3 regions of the Exiguobacterium sp. s152 genome follow, and region 1 is predicted to be linked to each of the others. Evidence: riboswitches for the same ligand, from Rfam matches in the RefSeq annotation. Region 1 holds a riboswitch; each other region holds the start of a gene.
What was found. A riboswitch is a leader RNA that binds a small molecule or an ion and turns the genes downstream of it on or off. The one in region 1 is predicted to bind S-adenosylmethionine.
Positions count from the first base shown of each region.

Region 2: another riboswitch for S-adenosylmethionine. It lies ahead of msrA (peptide-methionine (S)-S-oxide reductase MsrA); the one in region 1 lies ahead of KNP72_RS02375 (methionine ABC transporter ATP-binding protein).
Region 3: another riboswitch for S-adenosylmethionine. It lies ahead of KNP72_RS08525 (Na+/H+ antiporter NhaC family protein); the one in region 1 lies ahead of KNP72_RS02375 (methionine ABC transporter ATP-binding protein).

Region 1 covers NZ_JACSLX010000001.1:450,009-467,049, reverse strand. Annotated here, with positions in the region: gene KNP72_RS02405 (acyl-CoA dehydrogenase family protein) at 1-72, shown strand, start outside; gene KNP72_RS02400 (hypothetical protein) at 160-888, shown strand; gene KNP72_RS02395 (arsenate reductase family protein) at 934-1,296, shown strand; gene gcvH (glycine cleavage system protein GcvH) at 1,336-1,719, shown strand; gene KNP72_RS02385 (PTS sugar transporter subunit IIC) at 1,762-2,814, opposite strand; gene KNP72_RS02380 (thioredoxin family protein) at 3,002-3,259, shown strand; SAM riboswitch class I at 3,713-3,818, shown strand; gene KNP72_RS02375 (methionine ABC transporter ATP-binding protein) at 3,896-4,924, shown strand; gene KNP72_RS02370 (methionine ABC transporter permease) at 4,914-5,576, shown strand; gene KNP72_RS02365 (MetQ/NlpA family ABC transporter substrate-binding protein) at 5,607-6,440, shown strand; gene KNP72_RS02360 (MDR family MFS transporter) at 6,542-7,756, shown strand; gene sufC (Fe-S cluster assembly ATPase SufC) at 7,929-8,690, shown strand; gene sufD (Fe-S cluster assembly protein SufD) at 8,703-9,971, shown strand; gene KNP72_RS02345 (cysteine desulfurase) at 9,973-11,193, shown strand; gene sufU (Fe-S cluster assembly sulfur transfer protein SufU) at 11,183-11,617, shown strand; gene sufB (Fe-S cluster assembly protein SufB) at 11,637-13,034, shown strand; gene KNP72_RS02330 (YciI family protein) at 13,167-13,541, shown strand; gene KNP72_RS02325 (L-lactate dehydrogenase) at 13,669-14,643, shown strand; gene KNP72_RS02320 (alanine/glycine:cation symporter family protein) at 14,678-16,060, opposite strand; gene KNP72_RS02315 (acylphosphatase) at 16,153-16,425, shown strand; gene brnQ (branched-chain amino acid transport system II carrier protein) at 16,666-17,041, shown strand, end outside.
Region 2 covers NZ_JACSLX010000001.1:25,166-29,490, reverse strand. Annotated here, with positions in the region: gene KNP72_RS00170 (four-helix bundle copper-binding protein) at 1-146, opposite strand, end outside; tRNA gene KNP72_RS00165 (tRNA-Ala) at 262-334, opposite strand; gene KNP72_RS00160 (GRP family sugar transporter) at 469-1,332, shown strand; gene msrA (peptide-methionine (S)-S-oxide reductase MsrA) at 1,362-1,874, opposite strand; SAM riboswitch class I at 1,939-2,039, opposite strand; gene KNP72_RS00150 (hypothetical protein) at 2,084-2,245, opposite strand; gene KNP72_RS00145 (amidase family protein) at 2,357-3,760, shown strand; gene rlmN (dual-specificity RNA methyltransferase RlmN) at 3,830-4,325, shown strand, end outside.
Region 3 covers NZ_JACSLX010000004.1:20,359-24,683, reverse strand. Annotated here, with positions in the region: gene trhO (oxygen-dependent tRNA uridine(34) hydroxylase TrhO) at 1-359, opposite strand, end outside; gene KNP72_RS08530 (TVP38/TMEM64 family protein) at 584-1,228, shown strand; gene KNP72_RS08525 (Na+/H+ antiporter NhaC family protein) at 1,256-2,557, opposite strand; SAM riboswitch class I at 2,610-2,705, opposite strand; gene KNP72_RS08520 (GGDEF domain-containing protein) at 2,802-4,325, opposite strand, start outside.

The DNA of each region.
Region 1 (17,041 bases):
CCGATCAACGTCATCGGCACGAAGCGCGAAGTCGCAGCGAGCCTCATCAAAGCGAACAAGTTCATCGTCTAAGCAAGCGAGAGAAAGGGTGGCCGGACGCGGTCGACCCTTTCTTTTTGCTGTCTGCGGACGATACAATGGACGAAGGAGGGGATACGCATGAAACGAGATGACTTATTAGAACGGATGGATGCGATCGGCCGCTCGGTCGCCAAGCATGAGGGCACGCTCATGCTGCTCGCACTCGGTTCAATCGGACTTGAGATGGATCGGCTCGACGACTATTCGGACCTCGATTTCTTTTTGATCGTCGAGGACGGGCATAAGGCCCGCTTCATCGACAACTTGGACTGGCTCGCGGTCGAGCCGTTGGCGTACCAGTTCCAAAACACGAAAGACGGGCACAAGGTCATGTATGAGGACGGCATTTACGCCGAGTTTGCCGTGTTCGAGATCGTGGAGATGCCTGGCATCGCCTATACGCCGGGACGTGTCGTCTGGCAGCGTGATGAGGCGCTCGACACGTTCGCGACGCCGAAGCTTGTCACACGCCCTTCAGACGCCGCACATCGCTACGAGGAGGCACTGACGAACCTATACGTCGGACTGCTCAGGGAACGGCGCGGCGAACAGCTCGCCGGCTTCGAACTGATTCAAATCGCGGCTGTCAACAACGTGTTAATCGCGTATGGCGAGACGAGTGACCCGTTCAACCCGACACGTCGGGTCGAAGTGACGCATCCGGAGCTCGTCGCACGTCTTGAGGAGTGGCTCCCCGGATACGGAAAATCGGTCGAGGCGGCCGCGGCCATCCTCGGCCACATCGAGGCGCACCATCCGGTCAATCCGACGCTGAAGCGAGAGATTGTGCGCTTGCTTGAAGCGTGAAGGGTTGAAGCGGAATATGCTACAGTAACAGGAGAGGTGATGAACATGGTGACACTATATGGCTATCCGCCATGCAGTACGTGTAAAAAAGCAGAGAAGTGGTTGAAAGAGAACGGCATCGACTATACATATGTCCATATCGTCGAGGCGACGCCGTCGCAAGACGAGTTGGCTGAGCTATGGAAACAGTCGGGCCTGCCGCTCAAGAAGTTCTTCAATACGAGCGGACAAGTGTATCGGAACGAAGGCATCAAGGACAAGCTACCAAATCTGTCAGAAGACGAACAACTCGAGCTTCTTGCGAGCAATGGTATGCTTTTAAAGCGCCCAATCGTGACAGATGGTCAAAAATCAACTGTCGGATTTTCAGAAAAGTCGTTTACAGACGTTTGGGGCGAAGTGCTATAATACTCGTGTGAGTCTAATTCATTTGAGGGGGAAGTTAAGATGAGCAAAGTACCTGCCAATCTACGTTATTCAAAAGAGCACGAATGGGTTGAAGTGAATGGAAGCGTCGCCCGCATCGGGATCACGGATTTCGCACAAAGCGAACTAGGGGATATCGTCTTTGTCGAACTTCCTGAAGTCGGTGGCACAATCTTACTCGACGAGCCGTTCGGTTCGGTTGAATCGGTCAAGACGGTTTCGGAGCTTTATGCACCGATCTCTGGGAAAATCACAGCGGTGAACGAATCACTCGCCGATTCACCAGAACTCGTCAACGAAGCACCGTTCGAAGGCGCTTGGATGATCGAAGTCGAGTTGAACGACGCGTCAGACGTCGACAAGCTCATGTCAGCCGAAGAATACGAAGCGATGATTCAAGGCTAAACAAAACCCGGTTTCTCTTTACGAGAAGCCGGGTTTTTTTGATTAATCGAAGTCGAGACGGTAATGATCAGGCTCGATGAGCGACGTCCGGTTGAACAAACGATAGAACAGAATCCCGAGTGTGATTGGGATGAGCCCGAATAAGACGACGACGAGCATGACGTTCCAGAGCGCGAATCCTCCCGGCATCAAATGCAAGGCGTTGACCGGACCGATTAGACCCGAGACGCCGAATCCGGCACTGATTGGTGTGCCTTCAATCCGAAGGATACCTGCGAGCGCTCCAAGGATGGCCGCATTGGCGAGTACCGGCAACATCATAATCGGACGACGGACGAAGTTCGCCATTTGAATCTTCGGTGAGCCGAGGAAGTGGGCGATCGACGTTCCGGTCGCGTTCATCTGCCAGCCAGCGATGGCGAGACCGAAGCCGGCAGCGACGACGCCAAGGTTGGCGGCCCCGGCAGCGACACCAGACAGGCTGATGGCTGTGGCAATTCCGACCGTCGAGATTGGCGATACGATGATGAGCGAGAACGCCATCGCGATTAACATGCCCATCACGATCGGTTGCAGTTCAGTCATCGTCATGATGATCGTTCCGACGTACGTCGTAATCTGTGAGATGTAAGTGAGTAGGAACGCGCCGATGCCTCCCGCGACGACGATGACCGTCATCGGCAAGACGAGTACCGTGTATGTCTTCAGGCGTGGCGACAACTGCATGACGAGGAACGTCGCGAGAGCGGCCGTCACACCGGCCGTGATGACGTCACCGATTCCGGCCATGAGGAACGCGCCTTCCTCGATGCGGATGGCGCCACTTCCGACCTGAGTCGCGATGCCGATCGTCCCGGCCTCGAGCGCCGATCGTCCGAACTGCATGGCGACAGCGACACCGATGATGACCGGTAAGAGGCGCATCGCAATCGTCGTCGCATCTAAGATGAACTGCAAGGACGGAAAATACGGCAAGATGGCTTTCGTTAATTCACCGAGCAAAGCGCTCGGGATGAGGGCGATGAGAATGGCAAGACTGAGGCCGTTCAAGACGTTCATTAAAAATTGTTTTCCGGTAAGCTTCTCTTCCGTCATTGGGGATTCACCTGTCCTTTTCTACTGGTTTGCTGTTATGTACAAAAGCGATAAAGTTAATGACCATACTATGCCTCTTTCTGCCGAGCGTCAACAAGAAATGTTGAAATGTTCAGAATTTTCCATTTGAGCACAACTTTTGAACCGATTGGCCCGGATTCATATACTTAGAAGAGAGGTGAGCAAAATGATGACAGACGGATTCTTATATATATACGCCCCAATGTGCGGTACATGCGCCGTGGCCGAGCGGATGCTCTCGGTCGTCGAGGCGGTCGACCCAGAATTGAAGATTGAAAAACGCGATGCCAACTTTATCCCGAACGAACTCGAGGCGTATCAGGTCATGAGCGTTCCGGCGCTATTGAAGCTGGAGAATGGCCAAGTTCGCGATCGTTTGTACGCATTTCAAAACGTCCAGCACGTCCTATCTTTCGTTAAGTGAGATAGGATGATTAGAATAATCTGAAAATTTTAAATAATCAGTTGACACAGAAAGTTCACGAATGATATATTCATTACAACATCTTACTTGAACACAACATAGGACGAGATTTTCCCGTCATCAAGACGTTTTCGAACAACCGCTGCATGAGCTTACGCGATTTCAGGTGGACCTTCCCTTCGATTGTCCCCCAAAAAAATCAAGCGTCGGGGCACCGGTCGCGTAATTGCATGGTCCGTTCGAAGACCGAGTGATGGTTGGGTAAAAATCCCCCATATAAGGATGAATGCTCTGATCGGGCAAAAGAGGTTCATCTATGGGTTGTCCTTCAGTGACTCAAGGTGCTACGTTCTGTGTCATCCTCGGATGGCACCTTTTTTTATTTTGCTGAAAAAAATAGTTTGACATGAAAATAATGTGTCGCTATGATAAAGCTAATCAAATACGCAACCACTCTTATCAAGAGAGGCTGAGGGACTGGCCCTATGACGCCCAGCAACCGCGGAGCAATCCGAAATGGTGCTAATTCCAGCAAGGTGTATACCTTGGAAGATGAGAGCAATCGTTGTCCGTACGATAAAGTACGCACGTTTGCTCAAACGTGCGTACTTTTTTTGTTGTCAGGAGGGAAATGGATTGATTCAATTACGCAATGTGGCCAAATGGTTCGACACGAAAAACGGTCGGGTCCAGGCGGTCGATGATGTGTCGCTTACGATCGAAAGCGGCGAAATTTTTGGAATAATCGGATATTCAGGGGCGGGGAAGTCGACGCTCATCCGTTTGCTCAACCGACTCGAGGCACCGTCAAGCGGTGAAATCGTGGTCGCCGGCAGCGAGCTGACGAAGCTCACGCCGAAGGAACTGCGCGGGGTACGTAAAAACGTCTCGATGGTGTTCCAACACTTCAACTTATTATGGTCGCGCACGGTCGCTGAGAACATCAGCTTCCCGCTCGAGCTCATCGGGGTACCGGCGAGCGAGCGCAAACGCCGCGTCCAAGAACTCGTCGAACTCGTTGGCCTCGCCGGACGAGAAGACAGCTATCCGTCACAACTATCAGGCGGCCAAAAGCAGCGAGTCGGGATAGCCCGTGCGCTCGCTACGAATCCAGAAGTGCTCCTCTGCGATGAAGCGACGAGCGCACTCGACCCGAAGACGACGGATTCGATTCTCGAACTGCTCGTCAGCATCAACAAGAAACTCGGTTTGACAATCGTCCTCATCACCCATGAGATGCACGTCATCCAAAAGATTTGTCACCGTGTCGCCGTCATGGAGGCCGGAAAGGTCGTCGAGACCGGGCAAGTCGCCGACGTGTTCCAACACCCGGAACAGCCGATCACGAAAGAGTTCGTCAAACAGATCGGCGCGGTCGAAGACATGTCGCTCACGTTCGAACATTTGAAAGCTCGTTATCCGAGCGGTCAAATCGTCAAGCTCAAATTCTTGAACGAGACGGCCGAACAACCGATCCTGTCGGAAGTGTTGAAGCAGCATGACATCGGCTTCAACATCATCGGCGGAAACGTGACGCAGTCACAAGTCGGTGCCCTCGGGACATTATTCATCCAATTGATCGGAGAGCCGGCTGAAGTCGAGCGGGCCATCGCCTCAATCCGATCACAGGCAGTGGAAGTGGAGGTAGAAAGCGATGTTTCCTAATGTAGATTGGCAAGTCATGTTAGAACAGACGTGGGAGACGCTCTATATGACGCTCGTCGCCGGAGCCGCGACGTTCGTCATCGGTCTCGCCCTCGGGATGCTGTTATATGTCACGAACGAGCCGCTCATGATGAAGAACCGTCCGATTTACACGGTAATCAGCGCGGTCGTCAACATCTTCCGGTCAATCCCGTTCATCATTTTGATTATCTTGCTCATCCCGTTCACGTTACTCGTCGTCGGGACGATGCTCGGGTCAACGGCAGCACTGCCGGCACTTATCATCGGTGCGGCCCCGTTCTATGCGCGGATGGTCGAGCTCGCGCTTCGCGAAGTCGACCGCGGCGTCATCGAGGCGGCTGAGTCGATGGGTGCGACAAAATGGCAGATTGTCTATAAAGTGTTGTTCCCAGAAGCATTGCCGGCCATCGTGTCAGGCATCACGGTCACGATCGTCGCGATCGTCGGTTACACGGCGATGGCAGGGGTCGTCGGCGGTGGAGGACTCGGGAACTTGGCGTTCCTCGAAGGATTCCAGCGTTCACAAAGTGACGTCACGTTCGTCGCGACCGTATTAATCTTGGTCATCGTCTTCGTCATTCAATTCATCGGCGATCGACTCGTATCTGTAATCGATAAGCGTTCCGCTTAATCTAAATAGAAAATTTGGAGGGGTTTTATAATGAAATCATGGAAAACAGTACTCGGTTTAACGGCAGCTTCAGCACTTACGATTCTCGCGGCTTGTGGCGGCGGGGATTCAGAATCAGGTTCAGGCGATGACAAGACACTTGTCGTCGGCGCATCAAACGTCCCACACGCTGAGATTTTAGAGCACGTCCAAGACGAATACGAAGAGAAGGGCTATACGCTCGAAATCAAGAAGTTCCAAGACTACGTCCTCCCGAACAAGACGCTCGCAGACGGTGAATTGGACGCGAACTACTTCCAACACGAACCGTACCTCGAGTCACAAATGGCTGAAAACAAAGACTACAAATTCGCTTCAGCTGGCGGCGTTCACATTGAGCCGATCGGTGTGTACTCGAAAGATTACGCGTCACTCGATGAGCTTCCAGAAGGCGCTGAAATCATCATGAGCTCGTCGGTCGCTGACCACGGACGTATCCTCACGATGCTTCAATCTGAAGGCTTGCTCACACTCGCGGAAGGCAAGACAACGGACGCGACGGTTTCAGACATCGTCGACAACCCGAAAAACTTGGAGTTCAAGACGGACGTCGAAGCGGCACTTCTCCCGCAAGCGTTCAACAACGGTGAAGGGGACGCGGTCCTCATCAACACGAACTACGCGATTGATGCCGGCCTCAACCCACTCGAAGACGCAATCGCTCTCGAAGGCGAAGATTCACCTTACGTCAACTTGATCGTCACACGTGAAGGCGACGAAGATGATGAGCGCGTCAAAGCACTCCTTGAAGTCCTCACGTCAGAAGAGACACAACAGTGGATTTTGGATGAGTACAAAGGTGCAGTCGTACCGGTCAAACAATAATTTCGTCAAGGCCCGGGCTATCCCGGGCCTTTTTTATTTGCAGTAGTTTTGGTTCACCAATAGAAGTACACTACATATATGTAGGAAAAGGGGGGATCCGGATGAACATACGACACATTCATCCGCTGACGCTGGGTGTCTTGTTTGGCACATTTTTTGCCCGGCTGTCGACATTTTTTGTTATGCCGTTTTTTGCGATTTATCTCGCGACGCTCGGCTTCTCGGCGAGCGTGATCGGGACGGTGTTCGCCATCTCGGCGCTATCGGGGTTGTTCATGAGCTTTTTCGGGGGGACGCTGTCCGATCGCTATGGGCGCAAACAGTTGATGCTGATCGGCATCGTCTTGAACGCCTTGACGTTCAGCGGTTTCGCACTCGTGACAGAGTTATTTTGGTTTTATATGTTCTCGGTACTTATGGGCGTGTCACGGTCGTTCCTCGAACCGGCGTCCCGCGCCCTCATCAGTGATACGACGCAGCCGGACCAGCGCGTCATCGTCTATAACGTCCGTTACTTTTTAATCAACATTGCGGCGGCAATCGGACCATTGCTCGCAGTCGTCTTGTCGCTCACCGGCGCAAAGAGCGCCTTCTTAGTCGTGACGGGCGTTTACGTGATGTACGGACTCGTCATCTCGACGCTGTTCCGAAAGTATCCGTTCGAGGAAGGGGACGGCGTCAAAGTCCGGCCGCGCTTGACGGAGACGTTCCGTGTGTTACAACAAGATAAGACGTTCCGCTTCGTCATCATCGGGATGATTTTTGCCATCATCGGCTATAGTCAGTTCAATGCGACGTTGCCGCAGTTCATCGCTTTCCATGACGGCTTCAGTGACGGCTCGCGCTTGTTCGCCTATCTGTTGACGGTCAATGCGATCACCGTCCTTGTCGTCCAGTATCCAATTATGCGGTTCGGGATGCGGGTGTCACCGATCAAGTCGCTCTTCTTTGGTGTCGCCACGCTGTCGTCGGGACTCCTCCTAATCGGCTTCGCGACCGAGACGTGGGTATTGTTCATCGCGATGGTCATCTTCACGGTTGGCGAAGTGCTCATGTTCACGATGACGGACGTGTTGACGGACGAATTGGCACCGGCTCACCTGCGTGGGACGTATTTCGGGGCGATGGGTTTGACGGCGCTCGGTCAGACGATTGGTCCCGTCATCGGGGGAGTGTTGCTTGATGGATTCGACAATGCAGCGTTGCCAGTGTTTGGAAGTTTGGCCGTATTGACGGCATGCGGCGCCTTCTTCTTCGCCGGCGCCTTGAAAGAACGAAAAGCAAGTTTAGCCTTAATCGAGGAAAAAGTTGGATAAAGTCTTGATTTCCCGATATTCTCATTCTCAACATTTATGTTTTATTGAGAATGAATAATAAGGTGAGTCGCTTGAAATAAAAAATTGCCTAGATTAAGATTAGAATATATCTAATCTACGCCAAAAATGGCGAGAAAACGGAAGGGGTATCCGAATGTCTAACGTACCACACATGAAAATTGATGACCTCCGCGTCTCAATCGAAGGAAAAGAGATCGTCAAAGGTCTTAATCTTGAAATTAAAGGTGGCGAAATTCACGCCATCATGGGTCCTAACGGAACGGGTAAATCTACACTCGCATCGGCACTTATGGGTCATCCATTGTATGAAGTCACAGGCGGAAGCGTTGATTTGAACGGCGAAGACGTACTCGACATGGAAGTCGACGAGCGCGCGCAAGCCGGAATGTTCCTCGCAATGCAGTATCCTGCTGAAATCAGTGGTGTCACAAATGCCGATTTCTTACGTTCAGCAATCAACTCGCGCCGTGAAGAAGGCCAAGAAATCTCACTCATGAAGTTCATCCGTGAACTCGATGCGAAGATGGACGTCCTTGAAATCCCTTCAGAAATGGCACACCGCTATTTGAACGAAGGTTTCTCAGGTGGAGAGAAAAAACGTAACGAGATTCTTCAGATGATGATGATCAAACCGAACATCGCCATCCTCGATGAGATCGACTCGGGTCTTGACATCGATGCGCTCAAAGTCGTCGCCAAAGGCGTCAACGAAATGCGTTCAGAAGAGTTCGGCTGCTTGATCATCACGCACTATCAGCGTCTCCTCAACTATATCGAGCCAGACTTTGTTCACATCATGATGGACGGGAAAATCGTCATGTCAGGTGGCAAAGAACTTGCACAACGACTCGAAGCAGAAGGTTACGACTGGGTGAAGCAAGATCTTGGAATGACAGTAGACACAGAAGCGTAAGGAGGCTGTACGATGACCGTACAATTTGAATTGGATGCACAAGCAGTAGCGGCACGTGCAGAGGCGCTCGGTGGACCTTCATGGATGGTCAACCGTCGCAAAGAAGCAGCAGAACTTGCGCCGACCCTCGCCTTGCCAAAAGTTGAAAAGATCAAGATTGATAAATGGGACTTCGTCTCTGGAGACGTCGAGCTCACGAAGCACGACGGCTTGACGCCTGAAATCGAAGCACTTCTTGGAGACCACCGTACAAACGTGCTCGTTGAACGCAACGGTCATGTCGTCTACAACGAACTTGCGACGCCAGAAGGTGTCCTCTTCATGGGCATCAACGAAGCAATGGAACAACATCCAGAGCTCGTCGAGAAGTACTTCATGACGGAAGGTGTCCGCGTGGACGAAGAACGTTTGTCTGCGTTGAACGCTGCCCTCATGAACGGCGGTGCGTTCTTATACGTACCGAAGAACGTACAATTAAAAGATCCGCTTCAAGCCATCTTCACGATGGAACAAGCGAACGGTGCGCTCTATCACCACACGATCATCGTCGCAGACGAAGGCAGTGAATTGACGTACGTCGAGAGCTTCCTCTCGAACACGAACGAGCCGCACACGGTCAACGCCGTGACAGAAGTGTTCGCTGCCGCGAACGCGAAAGTCGTCTTCGGTGGTGTCGATCAGCTTGCTGAGTCGGCCCTCTCGTTCATGAACCGCCGCGGTGTCGTCTATGAGAACGCACGCCTCGAATGGGCGCTCGGACACATGAACGACGGCAACTCGGTTGTCGAAACGAAAACGCACCTCGTCGGGGACAACACGTTCTCAGACACGAAAGCCGTCACGATCGGTCGTGGCGCACAGAAGCAAAACTTCAACATCCGGACGGACCATTTCGGGAAGTCTTCAGAAGGGTTCATCTTGATTCACGGTGTCCAAAAAGATTCGGCCACGGCCATCTTCAGCGGAACATCGATGATTCACCATGGCGCTTCGAAATCGAACGGCGTTCAAACGGAACGTGTACTCATGTTGTCTGAAAAGGCACGTGGGGATGCGAACCCGATCCTCCTCATCGATGAGGACGACGTCATGGCAGGTCACGCCGCTTCGGTCGGACGCGTCGACGACGTGCAGCTCTACTACTTGATGAGCCGTGGTTTGTCACGTAAAGAAGCCGAACGGTTAATCATTCACGGATTCTTGAACCCGGTCGTCGAGCAGCTCGCGATCGAGTCGGTCAAAGACCGTCTCCGTGAAGTCATCGAAGGGAAAGTACGTTAAGATGATCGATGCCTCGATTCGTAAACAGTTCCCGATTTTAGATCAGGAAATCAACGGTCATCCGCTCGTCTATCTCGACAGTGCGGCGAGCTCCCAAAAGCCGCTTGCTGTCATCGAGGCGATCGAGGATTACTATCGCCGCATCCACTCGAACGTGCACCGGGGCGTCCATACGCTCGGGACGCACGCGACGGATGCGTATGAAGGGGCGCGGGAGCGCGTCCGTTCATTCATCAACGCCGCCGTCCCAGAAGAGATTATCTTCACACGCGGGACGACGACGGCGATTAACCTCGTCGCGTCAAGCTACGGGGATGCCAACGTCGGAGCGGGGGACGAGATCGTCCTCACGCCGATGGAGCACCACGCGAACTTGATTCCGTGGCAACAGCTCGCCAAGCGTAAAGGGGCCACACTCCGTTACGTCGAATTGACGCCGGACGGTCGGGTCACGCTCGACGCGGTCCGTGCCGTCTTGTCGGACCGGACGAAAATCGTCGCCATGAGTCACGTCTCGAACGTGCTCGGCACGATCAACCCAATCGCCGACGTGGCGAAGCTCGCCCATGAAAAAGGGGCGGTCATGGTCGTCGATGCGGCGCAAAGCGCACCACACCGGAAACTTGACGTGCAAGCACTCGATTGCGACTTCCTCGCCTTCTCTGGCCATAAGATGCTCGGTCCGACCGGGATCGGCGTCTTATATGGGAAGAAGCAGTTGCTCAAACACATGGAACCGGTCGAATTCGGTGGTGAGATGATCGACTATGTCGACTTGTATGAGTCGACGTGGAAAGACATCCCGTACCGGTTCGAAGCGGGGACGCCGATTATCGCCGGCGCCGTCGGTTTGGCAGCGGCCATCGACTTTTTAGAAGACCTCGGTCTCGAGAACGTCGAAGCCCACGAACGGGCGCTCGCGACGTACGCCATCGAACAGATGCGGACGATTGAAGGCATTGAGATTTACGGGCCAGAGGAACGTGTCGGACTCGTCACGTTCAACTTAGGTGACGTGCACGCCCACGACCTTGCGACCGTATTGGATATGCAAGGCATCGCGGTCCGGGCCGGCCACCACTGTGCTCAGCCGCTCATGCGTCTCCTGAAGCAATCATCGACAGCCCGCGCGAGCTTCTACTTGTACAATACGAAAGAAGAAGTCGACCGCTTCATCGAAGGGCTACGTCAAACGAAGGAGTATTTCAATTATGAGTTTTAACAATCTCGACATGTTGTACCGACAGGTCATTATGGATCATTATAAAAACCCAAGAAACCGTGGCGTCATCGAAGATGGCGTGACGGTCGACTTGAACAACCCGACATGCGGGGATTCACTCCGACTCCAACTCCAAGTCGAGGACGGAATCGTGAAAGATGCCAAGTTCGAAGGTGAAGGCTGTTCAATCAGTCTCGCGTCGGCATCGATGATGACTCAAATCGTGAAGGGCAAGTCTGTTGACGAGGCACTCCAATTGGCCACCATCTTCTCGGAGATGGTCCAAGGGAAAGATTACGATACAGACACGTTCGACCTAGGCGACATCGAAGCGTTGTCTGGCGTCTCAAAGTTTCCGGCTCGCATCAAGTGCGCCACGCTCGCGTGGAAAGCGCTTGAAAAGGGAGTCGACGAGGAAGCGTAAGTAGAAGGAGGAGACCGATATGGCGAAAAACATGCCTGACATTGGCGATTATAAATATGGCTTCCATGACCGAGACATCTCGATTTTCCGTTCAGGCCGCGGCTTGACGAATGAAATCGTAGAGACGATCTCGCGCATGAAAGAAGAACCGGCATGGATGCTCGAGTTCCGCTTGAAATCACTCGAACAGTTCCGCAAAATGCCGATGCCGACATGGGGCGGCGATCTCACGGCACTCGATTTCGATGAGATCACTTACTATGTCAAACCGTCTGAAAAGACAGAGCACTCGTGGGACGAGGTTCCTGAAGAAATCAAACGTACGTTTGACAAGCTCGGAATCCCGGAAGCGGAGCAAAAATACTTGGCAGGCGTTTCGGCTCAGTACGAGTCAGAAGTCGTCTATCACAGCATGCAAGAAGACTTTGAAGCGAAAGGTGTCATCTTTAAAGATACAGACACGGCGCTCAAAGAAGATGAAGACCTCTTCCGTGAGTACTTCGGAAAATTGATTCCGCCGACGGATAACAAGTTCTCGGCACTCAACTCGGCTGTTTGGTCAGGTGGCTCGTTCATCTACGTACCAAAAGGCGTGAAGCTCGAGCAACCGCTCCAAGCTTACTTCCGCATCAACTCGGAGAACATGGGTCAGTTCGAGCGGACGCTCATCATCGTCGACGAGGGCGCTTCTGTCCATTACGTCGAAGGATGTACAGCACCGGTCTACACGACGAACTCACTTCACTCAGCGGTCGTTGAGATTTTCGTCAACAAAGACGCATATTGCCGCTATACGACGATCCAGAACTGGGCGAACAACGTCTACAACTTGGTCACGAAGCGTGCTGTCTGTGAAGCGGGTGGATCGATGGAATGGATCGATGGCAACATCGGTTCGAAACTCACGATGAAATACCCGGCCGTCATCTTGAAAGGTGAAGGCTCACGCGGTATGACGCTCTCAATCGCTCTCGGCGGTAAAGGGCAGCACCAAGACGCGGGCGCGAAAATGATTCACCTCGCACCGAACACGTCGTCGTCAATCGTCTCGAAGTCGATCTCGAAACAAGGCGGAAAAGTCTCGTATCGCGGAATCGTCCACTTCGGTCGTAAAGCGAAAGGCGCACGTTCGAACATCGAATGTGACACGCTCATCATGGATAATCAGTCGACGTCGGACACGATCCCGTACAACGAGATCTTGAACGACCAAGTCTCACTCGAGCACGAAGCGAAAGTCTCAAAAGTGTCAGAAGAGCAACTCTTCTACCTCATGAGCCGCGGAATCTCGGAAGAAGAAGCGACGGAAATGATCGTCATGGGCTTCATCGAGCCGTTCACGAAAGAATTGCCAATGGAATATGCCGTCGAAATGAACCGTCTCATCAAGTTTGAGATGGAAGGATCGATCGGATAATCCTGCATAGATACTGAAAGACGGTTGACATGATTTCATGTCGACCGTCTTTTTGTGTAGGCTATGCCTGTAAACAGGGAATAGGGCATGGATAGCTGATGCGTGCCTGTAGATTCGAGAGGAGAAAATCACATGATGTTCTTAGTAACGGGATATTTCAACGCTGACAAAGTGAACGAAAAGACCGACCTAGAAATCGATCAAATCATGGCGACGTGTGAACCACACTTACAGGAGCTGTATGCAAGTGATCAGGTGCTGATGGATATGGGGCTTGAAGCAAGCATGAAACAACTCAAGCGGGAGTCACATCAGATTTCGATTACGGATGAGCCTGTTACAGAATCGAAAGAAGTCATGGGAAGTGCGTTCCTGATTGAAGCGTTGGATATGGAGGATGCGGTCAGAATCGCTTCCATCCATCCAACGACCCAAGTGCCCGAAGCGGAATCGTTAGGATGGAGGCTCGAGATTCGGCCGGTGCACTATTATCGGGAGCGAGAATGATATGTGTGATAAACATTGTTTTGTTTAGAAGCGAATTCCTCACAAGCGAGTTCGCTTTTTTTGTCGTGAAACGAAGGAGAGTCGGGTATGCTAAGAAAGAGAACACGTTTAGAAAGGGATGAAGCATATGGATCATTTGAACACGATTGACCCAGAAGACATCACCCGCATCGCCGTCGTCGGTGCCGGATGGGTCGGCGTCAGTTTCGCCTATCAACTGTCGATGGCCGCGCTCTGTGAAGAGCTCGTCTTGATTGATTCGAACCACGCCAAGGCTGAAGGGGAGGCGATGGACCTCAATCACGGCATCTCGTTCGCTCCGAGCCCAGTCCGAATTTGGGCAGGCGACTATTCGGACTGCCGCGACGCCGATATCGTCGTCATCACGGCCGGTGCCGCACAAAAGCTCGGTCAGACCCAGATGGACCTCGCTGAACAAAATGCGAAGGTCATGCAACATGTCACGGAGCAAATTATGGCGAGCGGATTCGACGGCATCCTCGTCGTCGCGACGAACCCGGTCAACGTCATGGCGCACGTCGTCTGGAAAGCGTCCGGGTTACCGAAGCATCGCGTTATCGGTTCGGGGACCGTGCTCGATACGGCTCGTCTCCGTTATAAGGTCGGTGAGTATTTCGACTTGTCGGTACGGAACTGCCACGTCTATTATATGGGTGAGCACGGTGCCGGAGGTTTCGTCGCTTGGGATAACGCCCGCATTTACGGGAAATCGGTCCAGCAACTGCTCGCCGAGAATGAGTCGTATCGGCAAGAAGACTTGGATGCGATTTATCAACGCGTCCGTGATGCGGCCAATCAAATCATCGAATATAAGAGTGCCGCGTACTATGCGATCGGGCTCGGCTTGCTTCGTATCGTCCGCGCCATCGTCCGGAACGAGAACTCGGTCGTGACGATCGGGGCCCATCTCGACGGCGAATACGGGGCATCTGGCCTCCATATCGGCGTACCGGCCTTGATTGACCGGACCGGCATCCGCCAAATCGTCGAAATTGAACTGACGGACGAGGAACAAAGACAGTTCGATGCCTCGGTCGGACGGATTCGCCAAGCGATCGACAAGATTGAATCGAGTTCATAAAAAGGCCCGGCTGCAATCGCAGCCGGGTTTGTCATTACGACGCCTTCTTCTCGGCGACGTCTTTCTTATAATATTTCTCGGACGTGAAGAACTCGGTCGTCAAGCGCTTCACTTCACCGCTGAGCAATAAGACGGCAATCATGTTCGGGATGAGAATCATCGCGAGCATCAAATCAAGGAAGTTCCAAATCATTTGGGCCCCACCGATCGCACCGATGACAATCGAGACGATGTAGACGACTTTCATCATGAAGCCGGCCTTCAAACCGAACAAGTACTCGGCTTGACGCGATCCGTAGAAGATGACGACGATGATTGTCGACAAGACGAAGAAGATGAGCGAGATGGTGACGAGAAGACTACCCGTGTAGCCGAAGTACTGTTGGAACGCAATCGTCGTCAGGGCTGCTGGATCGTTCATCGCATCGGCCCGTGTCCATACCCCGGACGACAAGACAACGAACGCCGTCGTGCTACAGATGATGAGCGTATCGATGACGATCCCGATTACGGCCCAGAAGCCTTGCCGGACCGGATGATCCGTTTGCGCAGCGGCGTGGGCAATCGGTGCCGTCCCGAGTCCTGCTTCGTTCGAATAAAGACCACGGGCGAAGCCCCAACGAATCGTCTCGGCGATGGCGGCACCAGCGAAACCACCGAGCGCGGCCATCGGTTGGAATGCGTATGAGAAGATGAGCCCGAGTACTTCCGGGATTTGTGAGAAATTCATCAAGACGATGACGAAGCCGGCACCGACATAGACGAGGGCCATCGCCGGGACGATGACTTCCGTCACTTTCGCGATGCGTTTCATACCGCCGAAGACAACGAGGGCGACGAGCCCGGCGACGATAATCCCGGTCACAAGGGTATTGCCGTTGAACGTCTCTCGGACGGCCGAACTGACGGCGTTTCCTTGAACCATGATACTCGGGATGAGTTCGATCATGAGAGCGAAGGCGAACCATGAGGCGAGCCATTTCAGCTTCAAGCCTTTCGCCATATAGTAGACGGGACCGCCGACAAATTCACCGGCCTCGTTCTTCTCGCGGTAACGGACGGCGAGGACGCTCTCCGAGAACTTGATGGCCATGCCGACGACGGCGATGACCCACATCCAAAAGATGGCGCCCGGCCCGCCGAACATGATGGCGGCCGGTACCCCGATTATATTGGCGGCACCGATCGTCGAAGATAAGGCTGACGTCAACGCCTGGCGGGGACTGATGTCACCTTCACCTTTTGGTTTTTTAAAGACACTGCCTAACGTTTGTTGCATTATGTAGATGGGGTATCGGAATTGGAAGAATCCTAAACGAATCGTCAAATAGAGTCCAGACAAAACGAGTAACGAGATGATTGGCACACCCCATAGCCAATCTGAAATTGTCGTCACCACAGTCACAAGTTGTTCCACATCACCACTCCTATCCAGTATTTTACTTATATATTGTTGCCTAACGAGACAGAGGCTAAACCCATTCTTTCAAATTTGAGGAGGAGACTTATATGAAACAGGCACAGCATCTTATCGTATCAGGCCGGGTCCAAGGGGTCGGCTTCCGTTACTTCGCGCAAGCGACTGCCCTTGAATACGGCATCACAGGTTGGGTCCGGAATTTGAATGATGGGACGGTTGAACTTCAAATCGAAGGAGACGCGGAGAGACTCGAATCCTATAAACGCGCCCTCTATAACGGGAATCGTTTTGTCGGGGTCGAACGGATTGAAGCGGAAGACACGACGGTCGAATCATTCCGGAAGTTTGATATCCGTTATTGACCATTTTTCTCATTTACAGCTAGTCAGTGAGTGCAACCAACCGACAATTTGTAAATTAAGGGAACGGTTCCATACAATAAATCCACATTTTAAAAAAATAAACATCATTTTTATGGATAGGGTGGTCAAAAAAATGAAAGTGTGTATAATGGAATAGACTAAGCGGTTTATTGTCAGAAAATTTAGTCATTTGATTCATTGGTAACACGGAAGGTATTACATGTATGTGGAGGTAGTTGTATGAAAAAATCGACATTATTCCCGTTAGCATTCACGATTTTCGCATTATTCTTCGGGGCCGGGAACTTGCTGTTCCCACCGATGCTAGGTGCGATGGCAGGACAGAACCTCGTCCCAGCCCTAGTCGGCTTCGTCATTACCGGCGTCGGGCTACCATTACTCGCGCTCTTCGCAGTCGCGCGGGTAGGCGGTGGATCTGACCAAATCGCTCGGTATATTCCGAAGCGACTTGCACTCGTCTTGACGGGATTAATGTACGTGGCGATTGGACCGTTCTTCGGGATTCCACGGACGGCAGCAGTCACGTATGAGATGGGAGTCGTACCGTTCCTCGGTGCGCCATCTACACTCACGCTCGCAATCAGTTCAACTGTCT
Region 2 (4,325 bases), 430 kb from region 1:
ACTTCCGAACATTCTTTCGTCAGCCGGATACACTCGGCGACCATCAATAAATCCTCTTCTTGTAAACATTTTGAGAAACAGTGATTGCTTGCCCGCATACAGTCGATGACGGCTAAAATGGTCTCTTCGACAGAGGCACGATCCATAGTAAGTCCCCCTTAGAATAATGATGTCTTACAATCATTACCCGCTACCAGGTGACTTAAACCGGGCGGAGACGCAAAAAAAAGTCACCCCTCAAATGAGTGGTGACTTCCATAATGGAGCATAGCGGGCTCGAACCGCTGACCTCCACGCTGCCAGCGTGGCGCTCTCCCAGCTGAGCTAATGCCCCGTTCGAAAATTATTATATCATCCTAGTAAAACATTTGGCAATGGATATTTTTAAATTTTTTCGAACAAAGTTTAATCGTGCGTAAACGTGGGAAAATCATTGGTAATGTTATTCTACGAAAGCAGGTGTTATCTATGGAAATGATTTTACTCGCACTCTTACCTGCCTTGATGTGGGGGAGTATCCCGCTCATCGTGTCGAAAGTCGGTGGTAAGCCGATTCAACAGTTAATCGGGACGACGATTGGGGCGATGGTGATGGCGGTCATCATCGCACTCGTATTCAATCCGGAGTTCACGACGCTAGCAATCGTGACCGGCTTCATCTCCGGTGTGTTCTGGGCACTCGGGCAATATTTACAGTTCCAATCGTTCCAAATTTTAAGTGTATCGAAAGCGATGCCGATCAGCACCGGTATGCAACTCGTCGGGACGTCCTTGTTCGGCGTCATCGTGCTCGGTGATTGGCAGACGTCGACCGAGTTATGGCTCGGTTTTTCTGCGCTCGTGTTGATTATCATCGGGGCGGCACTGACGTCATATCAGCAGAACAAAGACGGCGACAGTAGCGGGGCCTTGAAGAAAGGCTTGCTCGTCCTGCTCGTGTCGAGTATCGGTTATGTGACGTATGCCGTCTTGACGAACTATTTCGAGGTCGACGGCATCACGGCCATCTTGCCGCAATCGGTCGGGATGTTCATCGCAGCGCTCTTGTTCAGCTTGCGCGAGAAAGATGTCAAGAAGTTCGACCCGAAGACGTTCAAAAACATCTTGGCCGGTCTCGCCTGGGGGATTGGGAACTTCGGGCTGTTCGTGTCGAGCGGTGAGGTCGGCATCGCGACGTCGTTCGCCTTGTCGCAATTGAACGTCGTCGTGGCGACGCTCGGTGGGATTTATCTATTGAAAGAAGAGAAGACGACGAAAGAACGGGTCTTCGTCTTTATGGGAATCGGGCTCATCGTCGTGGCCGGATTCATGCTCGGGATTGCGAAAAGCTAAAAAGACGGGTCAGACGACCCGTCTTTTGTTTACCAGGCTTGCTCGATGAATGCGTCGCGCCCAGATTTCTTCCGGTCCTCTTTATAGTGGGCCGGATTTTTTTTATGGAAGTCTTGATGGTATTCCTCGGCCGGATAGAACGTGTCGGCCGGTAGAATCTTCGTGACGATTGGCTGTTTGAATCGTCCGCTCGCCGCGAGCGCGTCGCGACTCTGCTCTGCTTTCACGCGTTGTTCTTCAGTATGATAGAAGATGGCCGGCGCATATTGGCTGCCGCGGTCTTGGAACTGGCCGCCGTCATCGGTCGGATCGGTCTGAATCCAATATAGTTCGAGCAGGCGCTCATAAACGAACAGCGTCGGGTCGAACGTGATCTCGACGACCTCATAATGTCCCGTCGTCCCTGTTTTCACTTGTTCATACGTCGGGTCATCGACGTGACCTCCCGTATAACCGGATACGATTGACTCGATGCCAGGTTGCTCCTCGAACGGCGTCACCATGCACCAAAAACAGCCGCCTGCGAATGTTGCTTTTTCCATTAGTAAGTCCCCCTCGATCAATTTTCCCAAAAAAAGCGCTCATGTCATCGACATGAGCGCTCTGTCATATCGGCCAAGGCACATGCCTTGCTGGAAGTAGCACCTTGCCGAAGCAGGTTGCTGTGAAGTCATAGAGCCAGGTCTCTCGTTCACTCAAGATATCGATATGTAGTTGGTGAGAGCATCATACCATCAGATTTGAAGCGGCGTCAACGGTTTGGTTTGCGTCGAAGTTGGAACAAGGTGGCGCCGAGAATCAAGATGACGAGGACGATGGAGAGCGGTAGCGTATACGGAGCGTCCCCGGCATATAGCTGTAAGAAGAACAAGGCAAAGACGGACAATAAGACGAGTACGTACGAACGATTCATAGTAACCTCCCTTTTCTTTCAGTGTACCAAGTTACATATTCGTTGGCGAACGAAAACAGGAAATCATCTGGAGATAGCGAATACCATCGAGTGACCAAAGGAGGAATCTATATGACTGAACCAAACACATGTTTCGAACTCGATATCGAGACCGCCCAGCGCGGATATAAAGAAGGAACGTTCACGGCGCGTGACGTGACGGCCTACTATTTGACACGGATCGCCCAGTTGAACGACAAGCTGAGAGCGGTCATTCAAGTGAACCCGGACGCCTTGTTCGAGGCCGAGGCGGCCGACCGGGCGTTTCGACGAGGTGACCGCTTGCCGTTGCTCGGCATCCCGGTGTTGATTAAAGACAATGTCGAGACGGCGGGATTGATGAAGACGACGGCCGGGGCCGTCGCCCTCGCGCATCACTTCGCCGGCCGGGACGCCCATCTCGTTCAAAGCCTGCGCGCGAATGGGGCCATCATCCTCGGAAAAGCGAACTTATCCGAATGGGCCAACTTTTTGACTGAGGGCATGCCGAACGGCTGGAGTGGGGTTGGTGGCCAGACGCTCAATCCATATGGGGACAAGCTCGATGTCGGAGGGTCGAGTTCAGGTTCGGCGTCGGCGGTCGCTGCCAACTTGACGTTGCTTGCCGTCGGCAGCGAGACGAGTGGCTCGATTATCCACCCGAGCGTCCATAATGGAATCGTTGGCATCAAACCGACCGTCGGTTTGATTAGCCGCAGCGGCATCATCCCGATCTCCCGGTCGCAGGACACGGCCGGCCCAATGGCACGGACACTACGGGATGCGGTGCTCGCCCTTGAGGCGATGGTCGGGGAAGATCCCGCTGACCCAGCGACGACGCATCTTCCGGCCGGTCCGCCTTACCGGACTTGTCTTGATGAGCGGCAAGCAGTCGGTATGCGTGTCGGCGTCGTCAAGACCGATCTGTCTGAAGAAGAGCAGGTGCTCTACGACGAAGCGATCGCATTGCTGAAACAGAGCGGCATCGAGGTCGTCACCGTCGAACTGCCGTCGAAAGCAGGGCTCGACCAAGGGGATATCCTGTACCATGAGTTCAAGCTCGGAATCGAGGCGTATCTCGCCTCGACGACGCTCCCGTATGAGACGTTGTCGGATTTGATTAACTGTAACAACAGTCATCCCGAGACGATTCCGCATGGACAGAAGACGTTCGAGAAAGCGGATGAACAATCGGGCCGCTTGATTGAGGACGCCTATTTGACGCGCCGCCTCGACGACGTTTATCACGCCAAGACGGACGGCATCGACCGATTGTTGGCCGAGCAGGAACTTCATGCCCTCGTCTTGCCGCATGACCACAATTATGACATGGCGGCGAAAGCCGGCCATCCGACCGTCACGATCCCGTATCGCTTGAAGGCGAGCGGGGCCCCGTTCGGTCTATCGTTCACCGGGACGAGCTATGCCGAATGCGACTTGATTCGTCTCGCCTACGCGTTCGAGCGTCATGTGACACGTCCCGTCCCACCGTTATAAGAACGTTGCACCGGTCGTCCACGTCCGCTACAATGGTACGTATGCGGATTGAAGAAAGGACAGATAGCAATGAAACCATCTATATACGGGCTGACATTCGATCAGCTGTCGGAAGCGTGCGTCTCTTGGGGATACAGTGCCTTCCACGCGAGACAAATCTGGGACTCACTCTATATCGACCGAGTCAAGCACATCGAGGACATCTCGGTTCGCGCTGAAGTGCGTGAGGCGCTCGCCGCCGAATACGTCATCTCGACGCAAGACCTGTTCGTCAAACAAGAAGCGGGCGACGGGACGGTCAAATTTTTACTTAAATTACACGACGGGCACTATATCGAGACGGTGCTCATGCGTCACAAATACGGACGTTCGGTCTGTGTGACGACACAGGTCGGCTGCAATATCGGCTGTAGCTTCTGTGCGAGTGGTCTGTTGAAGAAGACACGCGATTTGACGGCCGGTGAAGTCGTCGAACAAATCATGACCGTGCAACACTACTTGGACGAGGTCGGGGAAGGTGCTCGCGTCAGCCATATCGTTGTCATGGGAATCGGGGAACCGTTCG
Region 3 (4,325 bases), on a different contig from region 1:
TCTGCCGGTTCGAGGTATGCACCGTGCTGTTTAGGCACGTCGAACTCACCATCAAAGCGCCACGTCACAAGCTCTTTCTTATGACGGACAAAAATTTTCGAGAACGCATGCTCTTCGACTTCATCGATTTTGAACTCGATGTCGCTGAATAGCGGGTTCGCTTTCAAGTCGTTCATGTATTGCTCGGTCTGTTCCCAAGTCCCAGAGCACGTCCCGTTGATTCCTTCGGAAGAAATCAAGATGCGTCCTTTGATGCCGAGATCCTTGCAATACTTGAGGTGCTCTTGTGTGAGCGTTTCTGGGTCTTCGATATTGACGTACTTATAGTACAGCAAGACCCGCATTGGTTTTGTTTCCATGTGTGTTACTCCCCTGTGTTCAGTTTTTTGCAGGAAAACGAACGTTGGGTTGTGTCGTTCGACGAACGGACTTGCCTGCAACCACAAGTCCATATTATATGATAGATATCACAGCGGAATTTCGCAAATACTTTTTATTTTTTTACGGCGGTGGGCAGGGGGATGCGTCTTCCTGAGCGAAATCGGGTAAAAAGGAATAACGAAAGTTGAAGGTGGAAACTGACATGCTGACATCACTCCAACAATATATTTTAAACTTGATTGAATGGCTACAAGGACTTCCAGGCGGACCTTGGGCAGGACTTGGGGCACCGTTCCTGGAGGCGATCTTTCCATTTCTCCCACTCGTCCTCATCATCTCGGCGAACGCAGCGACATATGGATTTTTGCTTGGGACGTTACTGTCTTGGATCGGGAGTTTGCTCGGAACAATTCTTGTGTTTGTAGCTGTTCGCTACGTGTTCCGAAAGCCGATGACGCGGTGGCTCGAGAGACATAAGCAAGGCGTCTATTGGCTCGAACGCATCAAGCACATGAGTCCGGTCTCACTCGGGTTTCTGTACTCGCTCCCGTTTATTCCGGTCAGCTTGATCACATACTTACTCGCGCTCATTCAAATGCCGCTCCGTACGTTCATCATGGCGGCCGGGTTCGGCAAGTTGCTCGTCGTCTTGATTTTCTCTGTCATTGGCGACCAGTGGGAAGAGTTTATCCAAAGCCCGTTCCGATTATCGATGCTCGTCTTATTACTGATTGTCCTATGGGCCATCAGCCGTGGACTCGAAGAACTGCTTAAACGGCGTGCCTTCAGAAAACGGAACGAGCAGCTGAAACGTGAACTTGAAGCGAAACGACAAACGACCTTGTGAAGCGACTGCTTCACAAGGTCGTTTTCGTTAAGCGCGTTTTTTGAAACGCGGGAAGTTGAAGGCGATGGCCAATCCTCCGCAAATGAACAACAAGAACGGATAGAACATATACGGAACGAGCGCCGGTGACGCTGTGTTCGTCAGTTCGGCCGCAATGAGAAGCTGTGCCCCATAAGGCAACAGACCTTGGACCCCACACGAGAAGATATCGAGTACACTCGCTGACTTTTTACGTTCGATGTCATAATCGTCGGCGATGTTCGCGGCGAGCGGACCAGCCACGAGAATCGAAATCGTGTTGTTCGCCGTCGCGACGTTTGTCGCACTGACGAGCCCGGCGATGCTCCACTCCGCGCCGGCCCGTCTTTTAATTCGGGACGTGAGCGCGTCACGCAAGTACGTGAGTCCGCCGTTATGCGAGATGAGTCCGACGAGCCCACCCATGAGCAATGTCAGGAGTGAAATCTCGGCCATGCCCATCATGCCGTCCGCCATGGCGGTGACGCATGTGGTGACGGCTAGACTGCCGTCCAACAGACCGATGATGCCGGTCAGGGCGATGCCGCCGAGCAAGACGAGGATGACGTTCATTCCCGTCAAGGCGAGCACGATGACCGCAAGGTACGGAATCAGCTTATACCATTCAAACGCTGCCGGCTCGATGGTCGATTCACCGCTCGATAAGACGGCGAGCAAAATCGTTGTGATGACGGCTGCCGGCAAGACGATCCAAAAGTTAGTCCGGAACTTGTCGCGCATGTTCGTCCGTTGGGTGCGGACGGCTGCAATCGTCGTGTCCGAAATGAACGACAAGTTATCACCGAACATGGCACCGCCAACGACGGCCGCTGCTGCGATGGCGATATTGACGCCGCTCTCCTCATGGATGCCGAGGGCAATCGGCGCCAGTGCGGCAATCGTCCCGGTCGATGTGCCCATCGCCATTGAGATGAAGGCCGCGATGACGAACAGGCCGCTCAAGAGGAGCGAAGGCGGTAATAACGTCAATGCCGCATTGACGGTCGCATCAATCGCCCCGATTGCTTCGGCGACGCTTGAAAACGCGCCGGCGAGCAAGAAGATGAACACCATGATCAAGATGCTTGGGTTGCCGGCGCCTTGGGCGACACGTTCGACCGTCTGGGTGACGCTTCCTTTCGTCATCATCGCCGCGACGATGACGGCAATCAAGGCCGCAATCAAGACGGGAAATTTATAAAAATCGTCATAGTAGATGCCTGCCCCGATAAAGAAGACGAGGAAGACGAGTAAGGGCAAGAGCGCCCATTTGTTAGCTGTTGGTTGTTCCAATCGATTCACCTCATTCATAAAAATAAAAAGAGAGCCTTCTGAAAAAAGGCTCTCTCTACAAGAAACACTTTTTTCATCTTTCGAGCAGACCGCTCGCTGGATTTGGCACAGGTTACCCGCTGCCGAGACGTCATCGGGCCAGTCCCTCAGTCTCTCTTGATAAAAAAGTTGTGATATTTAGTTATAAGACACGTTCCCTAACGTACCTGTTTCAAATCTGCTTGTCAATAGCAACCCCCCACGCGATGCACGTGGGGGCGAGTCAGGACGTCAAAAAATTGTAATGGGCGACGCGGTTGCGTCCTGCGTACTTCCCGCCGACGTAAAGCGCTCGGTCGGCGTTGCGAATCGTATCGTCTAGTCGTTTGTCACCGAACGCTTGAATCGTATCGACGCCGATTGAGGCGGTCACTGGGATATCGATTCCGTCAACGTGGAATGGTTTGGTTTCGATTTGTTGACGGATGCGCTCGGCAATCTCGACGGCGGCTTCGACATCGCATCGGTTCAAAAGCAAGATGAACTCCTCGCCGCCATAACGGGCTGCGAAATCATCGGTGCGGAGCACTTGGCGGATGCGGCGACCAAACTCTTGGAGCACGCTGTCTCCGACTTGATGACCGTGCGTGTCGTTGATTTTTTTGAAGAAGTCGATATCGAGCATTGCGACGGAAATCGGGTACATCGAGCCGTCCGAGATTTGTTGAATCCCGTATTCATAAAAAGCCCGTGCATTGGCAAGCAACGTCAAGCTGTCCGTCCGGCTCTCGGTATAGAGGCGGTCGCGTTCATGACAACGACTGATCGTTCGATTGAACGATTTGAGCAGTTTGACAATCTCACGTTGAATGATGGGCGGATAGCCATAGACGTGCTCGCCGGTCATGACGAGCCACGTGCGGATGCCTTCGATTTCCTCGGAACGGACCGAGATGAAGCTATGATAGTCTTCATCGAACTCGTTCGATAACGGGGCGTCCCATTCAAAGCGCATCTCATACTCGACCGAGGCTTCGTTCGGATAGGTTGCATCGAGTAAATCAAAGACGACGTGGCGATCGATCGGCTGGCGCGTCTTTAAATCAAAGTAAAGTGTGCGATCGAACAGTTTGAACTCGACGAACCCTTCGTCGTACTCGTTGAGTCGTTCACATTGACTGAGGAACACCTCAATCGCTTGCGCCTCGCTTTGTGACAACGACACGGCTTCTTTTGCCTCATCATATTGTTCAATCAACGATTTGAAGGCGTCTTGCCGACCTTTCTGGATGATGAGCCGCTTAATAAAGAAGGTGAGTGCGGCGGCGATACTGCTGACGACAAGCAAGTTCGTCTCACGGAAGAGCGAGGCTGCTAAAATGAAGACGAGACTGACGATATACGTGTAAAACGCGATGTTTAGAAAGTCGCGGACCGGGATATCGACACGGAACCACCAACCGACTTGATACTTTTGTACGACCGTGTTTAAGATGATGGCCACAATCAAGCCGGCAAGCGGCAGAAACGAATCTTGGGAATAAAAACCGAGACCGGTCACACCACCGAGTGCCAAGTAGACGCTGGCCGGGATGGCGATTTCCAAAAACGACGTGATGGCGTTCCACGGATACGTAAAACGGAACCGTCGAAGCGCGACGCGCGGTTTCAAGTTGACGAACTGGAAGACGAGTAGTCCAATCTGATTGACGAACAGCGCTGTCTCAAAATCAAAGAATAAAAAAATAATTAAGACGATACTTTCTGAAAAGGTAAAGTAGACGCCTTTCCGTTCAATGGAGTCCAT